DNA from 3 places in the Providencia sp. 6390 genome. Region 3 is predicted to be linked to each of the others. Evidence: predicted binding sites of a transcription regulator. Region 3 holds the regulator's gene; each other region holds the start of a gene.

Region 1 (2,278 bases), on a different contig from region 3:
CAACCCAGCCACGCCCTAAATTCACTGGCTCTTTAAGGATACGATTACCTGAAATAGGCGATGGGAAGCCAATGCTCACGCCATCAAATGACGATGGATCAACATATTGATTAATATCCTGAATAAATTGTTCTGGTGTCATCTCATGCCCAGAAACAAATTCAATCGCAGCCGTATTCGGCGCGGTATAGAGTTTGACGTGAGTGCCGCCAACATCTATCACTAAGATCCGTTTGGTGGTAGGAACATCCGAAATGGTGATCACACAGGATGTTTGACTGTTTAAAGGCATAGAAAGGTTTCTCCGCTTTAGCAGCTTCGATGATGAATGCTTCCACTCTTAAGCCAACACATTGGCTTAGCCTTTTCCCTTAGATGATAAGAGACTGATGTTAATACCAGTCAAGAATTGATAATAAGTTTAAATTTTATTTTTAGTTGGTAAAAAAAGTATACTCACAATTAGTTTTAATAAAAGTAAAAATGACGTCAATTAAATAAAACTTAATTAGCACTTTATATTCATTGTCATTTAACGATGCTATTAATGTTTAATTTTCAACACACCGAAAATGACTTTGAAAAATAATAATCATATAAATACCATCGGTTTACGCTCTTTAAATTTTATTTTTCATCATCTATGATTATTAAGGAATAGGAAGATCGACTCTCTAACTCTATTACAACCTTCTATGAAAACTACATTTATTGAACGTTAAATATTAAGGTGGAATGATGAAAAAATATTTTATTATCGGTGCAGTTATTACCTCATTAGCGAGTATGTCTGCAATGGCAGCGGATAAGAAAGGTGAAGCTAAGCCTGTTACAGAGTGGACTTGTGAAGAATTTTTAGCTATCGACGATAATTTCTATCCAACGGCGGTAGGCGTTGGTGAATTACTGACCAAGAAAGATAAAGTCGAAGATGCCGTACTCGATGTTGACGGTATCCAAACCATCACACCTTTAGTGATCGATGCCTGTAAGAAAGATGGCAAAGCCAACTTTGTGGAACAAGTTAAGAAAGCCAAAAAATAAAGCTTTTCAGTGTGCGTAGCCATTGGCTACGCATTTTAGCTATCGCACATGTTCTGACCATACAACGCCACGCTGTTAATTTACTTCAGTATCCTTGTTAGTGCTGATTTATTGCCTTGTCTTATTACTGTTAATTCTCTCTTAAATTCACTTCAATTAGCCAATCGCGTATTTATTTTTAGCATATATCGGTGGTAGTATTCGCATACAATATGATTATCAATCTCATTTACATTTAGATTCGCGTTTACTAAGGGATACTATGTCAACTCACTGCCACTACACACGATTAGCGGCTGCTGTTATCGCCGCTACAACCTCTTTTAATGCTCTCGCTCAAGAAGATGCAGATAAAATGATTGTCACTGCGTCAGGCTATTCACAACAATTACGTGATGCCCCTGCCAGTATTACTGTAATCACCAAAGAACAACTGCAAAATAAACCCGTTCGTGACCTTGCTGATGCCGTCAAAGATGTTGAAGGTGTGAGTGTTGTAGGGAGCCCTGATAAACAGGATATTAATATTCGTGGGTTACCGGGCGAGTACACGCTAATATTAGTCGATGGGCGTCGCCAAAATAGCCGTGAATCACGCCCAAATGGCAGTGGTGGATTCGAAGCAGGCTTTATGCCGCCAGTTGAAGCTATTGAACGTATTGAAGTGATCCGCGGCCCAATGTCTTCCTTATATGGTTCTGATGCCATGGGTGGGGTGATTAATATTATCACTAAAAAAGTCACCAATGAGTGGCATGGTAATGTCGCTATGGGCGGCATTTTGCAAGAAAATAGTGATAGTGGTAACTCGACCGACGGCAATTTCTACCTTTCAGGCCCGCTGATTAAAGATAAATTAGGGTTACAATTATATGGCGGTGGCGATTATCGCCAAGAAGATCACATTCTTGAAGGGCACCAAAAACGTGACAACCGTAGCCTGACCGCGAAGTTGACCTTTACCCCATTGGAAAATCAAACCTTCTTACTTGAAGCAGGAAGAACGACTCAAGAAAGAGATGCAACGCCGGGTAAATCAATTGATGACTACGAAATTCGTGGTGGCTTAAAACAAGATAATAGCAAATCAGAAATACATAACGACCGCAATCATATGGCATTGACCTATAAAGGTGATTGGGATGTTGTCAAAACTGAACTCAGCGTTTATCAAGAACAAACTAAACGTAAAACCAAATCACAAAAACGCGATGAAACAAGCGGTCAATGGGTT
Region 2 (2,278 bases), on a different contig from region 3:
GGTTTTATCGATACCGTTTAATAATTAATGTTATGGGTATATCTGACTTTGAGGTGGAAAAAGAGACTAAACAAAGTAGTGATGGTTGAACCACCACTACGTGTGGATCATGTCACTTACTAATCATCAGGGTTATCCATCACATTATGTCGTTCATGATGATAGCCTTCCTCATCATAACCGTAGCGCCAGTATGGAATGGCATAAATACTTTCGCGATTGAATCCTTTTTCTCGGCGGATATAACGGCGTAAATCACGAATAATTTGATCTTCGCCTGCAATCCAAAACGAAGCATCTTCTGTTGGTATATCCCAAGATTTGAATGTGCTGATTAGTTCAGCAGTTTTATTGATATCACCACAAATCCACGTTACATCAATACCCGCTGGTTTGCTGAGTTCACGAACATCATTTGAATTATCGAGTCGTAATACCACTTTCCCTGTTGCGGTTGCAGGCATTTTTTCAAGGAGAGCTGCAATGGCGGGGAGTGAACTGGAGTCACCAGCCATAAAATAGTGTTGGGTGTGTGGCAGTAGTGGGTCAGGTCCTCCCGGATTGGTGATACCCATCCAATGGCCTTGCTCTGCATCACGGGCAAACAAATAAGCAGGGCCTGTTGCGCCATCATGCATCGCAAATTCGATATCGATTTCTTTTATTTCAGGGCGAATAGAGCGTACGGTATAAGTCCGTACAAATGGGCGCGGCTTATCTTCTGGCCAGCTACGGCCATTTTCAGTTAATACGGGTAAGGCTGGTTCACTTTTGAGATCAGGCGCGAGGAAAATTTTGATATGACCACCTTCACACTGAGTTGGGTAATCACTAAGTCGTTCCCCAGTGAATGTGATGCTACGGATTGAAGGGCTGATATCGGTAATGGATTTAACCTGAATAAGCTGTGGTGGCGCCGGGCGGTATATGTTTTTCTCGACTGGTTTTTCACTAGCCACTGGCGAGCTCCTTTATATAAATGATAATGATAAAATTATTATTTGCTAACTGTTATCATTATCATATCATGCTTTGGCAGAATAGAAATAAGTGTGAGTAAAACATTTTGCTCTTTAATGATAGGCAAAAAAATGCCGCACTAGCCCAGCAAGTACGGCATATATTGTGAAAGCTTATTTGACTTTCATTCCAGCGGCGGTCATCAGCAGCCTAAACACGGAAGAGAAGGCAAATAATACCAATACACTTCCTAGCCAAAGCACTGCCATCCAACCTATTTTTTTCCACCACGGTGATGGTATCGTTTGATCAGTGGTAGCCTTGCTCTGGGGTAATTTTTCCTCTGAAGACATAGTAACTCCAATAGGTATAAACCAATATAACAGGGATAATAAATAGCGCACCAACTAGCATGAAACCTAAGCTTTCCATTGGCCCGGCGGCATCACGAAAGCTAATTGCAGGTGGAATGAGATTTGGCCAAACACTGATCCCTAACCCAGTAAAACCAAGGAAAATAAGCAGTAATGCAGATAGAAAAGGAACACTGTCCGACTTTTGCTGCTTTGCACTTTTTAACATAACCCAAACACATCCCAACACTAATAGTGGAACAGGTAAAAAGAAGAAAAGATTGGGTAAGCTAAACCAGCGACTATAAATGGCGCTATTGAGGACGGGAGTCCATGCACTGATCACAGCAATAATTGCTAACATAATCAATGTTAATGGACGCAGTAACCGATACATGGTAGTGCGTAAATGCCCCTCAGTTTTCATGATCAGCCAGCCACAAGCAAGTAATGCATAGGCGACGACTAAGCCAAAACCACAAAATAATGGGAAAGGAGAGAACCAATCAAAATATCCGCCCATATAAACGCGATTTTCGACATGGAATCCTTGAATAAAAGCACCAACAACGACACCTTGCACAAAAGTGGCAAAAATTGAGCCCCAAATAAAGGCATGATCCCAATGTTTACGGTGTGACTCATCGGCTCTGAATCGAAACTCGAATGCGACGCCTCTAAAAATCAGTGCAAGCAGCATGAAGGTTAAAGGAATTGACAGTGTATCAAGGACGATCGCATAAGCTAATGGAAATGCCCCAAACAAAGCGGCTCCACCGAGCACTAGCCAAGTTTCATTACCGTCCCAGACAGGGGCAACACTGTTCATCATTAAATCACGATCTTGGCTATCTTTAAGGGCTGGATAGAGGATACCGATCCCTAAATCAAAACCGTCCATCACAATATACATCAAAATACTGAATACAATGATGACAAACCAAATTAGCGGTAAATCAATGCCC
Region 3 (2,278 bases):
TACCTTCTTGCCGGCCTTTGTTCTGTAAACGTTGTGCAATGCTCACGATGGGCTCCTTGTGTTTTTCCGTTTGTTGTTCAAGATCCCGTAGTATCTGTTCAAAATTTGGTGTGTCTAGAGTAGTAAACAGATAATTAAGGATGGCAATTACGTCATCGTCGTTATTATAGTGCTGGTTGAGGGCGCGAGCCAATGGCGGAACCACTATCTGAAACTGATTTCGTCGCTGTTTATGCTTCATGGCTAATTCCATCACAGCAATTTTTCGATGATTGACTAGCTCATTATCATCAATAATGGTCACATCGATCAAAGGAAAGGGTTGTGTATACAATTTATGGGCTACATCAGGTAATGTAAAACAGTCTGTCCACATTTGTGAGTAAGGATATGGGGTGCGCTCCCCATGATATACTCGTCATACTTCAAGTTGCAGCGTTGTTGACTACGCTCATTCGCGCCAGTCACATACTTATGTATGCTCCTAGCGACTCATTCACTTGTCGCTTAGCTGCACCATGAATTATTTAGAGTATAAAATAGTAGTGGTACAACAATTGGTAGGGTTTTATGACCTTGTTGTAGATTTTGGAGCCGTTATACAAAGTATATAAAGTGATTTTTGTTGATGGTGGATGTTGCAGAGATAGTAGTCAGTAGCAAGAGGAGAGGTTGTTTATGTATAGATAAAAGAAAACCCCATGTAATACATGAGGTCCTTCAGTAATCAAGGGCTTTATCAGCACCTTTTTATTACGATTTTATCGTGTGATTAGAAACCACTAAATCACTCTTTCGCTTCGTGTGCATTGGCATTTTCACGGCAATCACCATCTGCACAGTGACCATAGAGATACAAACTGTGGTTAGAGAGTTTAATGCCATGGCGCGCAGCAATATTGGTTTGACGCTCTTCAATTGATTTATCAGAAAACTCAATAACTTTACCGCAATCTAAGCAAATCAAATGGTCATGGTGGTGCTGTTGAGTCAGCTCAAAAACAGATTTACCACCTTCGAAGTTGTGACGTGTCACAATACCAGCATCGTCGAATTGGTTTAATACGCGGTATACCGTAGCTAGACCGATCTCTTCACCCATATCAATCAATTTTTTGTAGAGATCTTCCGCACTGACGTGATGGCACTCAGGCTCCTGAAGTACTTCCAATATTTTTAATCTTGGAAGAGTGACTTTGAGTCCAGCATTTTTCAATGCTTTATTGTTGTCTGTCATGCGGGTTTGTCCTGTATCTTAAATCAAAAATTTAACAATAATGAGACATTTTTAACATATATTCAGTTGTCTTCGAAACTGATTTACAATTATAGGCATGGAAACAAAAAATAGAAACCATGCTTTGTCTCATTATTATAATTATATCAGCAATCCTACGCTGACTTGTTCGTTAACTTAGGATCTCAGATAGAGACATCTCTTCTGAAATTTGTTGTACCCATGCATCAACACGCTCTTCAGTTAGCTCTGGCTGGCGGTCTTCATCGATGGCCAAACCAATGAAGTGATTGTCATCATACATACCTTTAGAGGCTTCAAAATGGTAGCCTTCAGTTGGCCAAGTACCTACAATTACTGCACCACGCGGTTCAATAATATCGCGAATAGTACCCATCGCATCACAGAAGTACTCTGCATAGTCTTCTTGGTCACCACAACCAAATAGAGCAACAAGTTTGCCTTCAAAATTAATTTCTTCGAGAGTTGGGAAAAAATCATCCCAATCGCACTGAGCCTCACCATAATACCAAGTTGGGATGCCAAGAAGTAAAATATCAAACGCTTCAATGTCTTCTTTGCTGCACTTAGCAATATCATGAACTTCAGCGTTATCGTTGCCTAATCTCTTTTGGATCATTTTGGCAATATTTTCTGTATTACCAGTGTCACTACCGAAGAAAATGCCTATGACTGCCATAAAGTGAATAACCTCTTGTTTTTCCAATCTGGTTTGAAAAGGGCCAGATAGGGCTAAATTTGAATAAATAGAACTTTGGCCTTATTTTGGCGAAAAAAGCTGAATAAATCTGTCGAATTTGTGTGGTTAACTGAGTCAAAGCTATCTGTCTGAAGGCTCGTAAACCTGCGCGAGCTGTGACATGAGCATCTCTTCTATTAACTCGCTCCGGCTCATATTTTTTTCATCAGCCAACCGATTTAATATGGTGACAGCGTCTTCATTGAGTTTCAATTCAACACGGCGCAGCCCGTTGACTTTATCTCGTTTAAGTTGATTACGTTTATTAATTCTTAATTGTT

The links. Region 3 encodes Fur, which represses iron uptake genes when iron is present. Its sites were predicted from a motif close to ATAATAATGAGAACNACTATCAA; they were not measured.
Region 1: a site for Fur is predicted at 1,257-1,279, ahead of AC3Z9T_RS19625 (TonB-dependent receptor domain-containing protein). Genes of this name have one in related genera too.
Region 2: a site for Fur is predicted at 1,002-1,024, ahead of AC3Z9T_RS11475 (siderophore-interacting protein). Genes of this name have one in related genera too.

Annotation. Positions count from the first base shown of each region.
Region 1 is NZ_JBYVYL010000011.1:143,808-146,085, reverse strand. It holds gene AC3Z9T_RS19635 (ROK family protein) at 1-292, opposite strand, end outside; gene hdeA (acid-activated periplasmic chaperone HdeA) at 736-1,044, shown strand; gene AC3Z9T_RS19625 (TonB-dependent receptor domain-containing protein) at 1,307-2,278, shown strand, end outside.
Region 2 is NZ_JBYVYL010000004.1:381,850-384,127, forward strand. It holds gene AC3Z9T_RS11475 (siderophore-interacting protein) at 120-959, opposite strand; gene AC3Z9T_RS11480 (DUF2474 domain-containing protein) at 1,134-1,313, opposite strand; gene cydB (cytochrome d ubiquinol oxidase subunit II) at 1,270-2,278, opposite strand, start outside; gene AC3Z9T_RS11490 (cytochrome ubiquinol oxidase subunit I) at 2,270-2,278, opposite strand, start outside.
Region 3 is NZ_JBYVYL010000002.1:203,889-206,166, reverse strand. It holds partial or broken gene AC3Z9T_RS06175 (Rpn family recombination-promoting nuclease/putative transposase) at 1-403, opposite strand, end outside; gene fur (ferric iron uptake transcriptional regulator) at 788-1,237, opposite strand; gene fldA (flavodoxin FldA) at 1,410-1,937, opposite strand; gene ybfE (LexA regulated protein) at 2,079-2,278, opposite strand, start outside.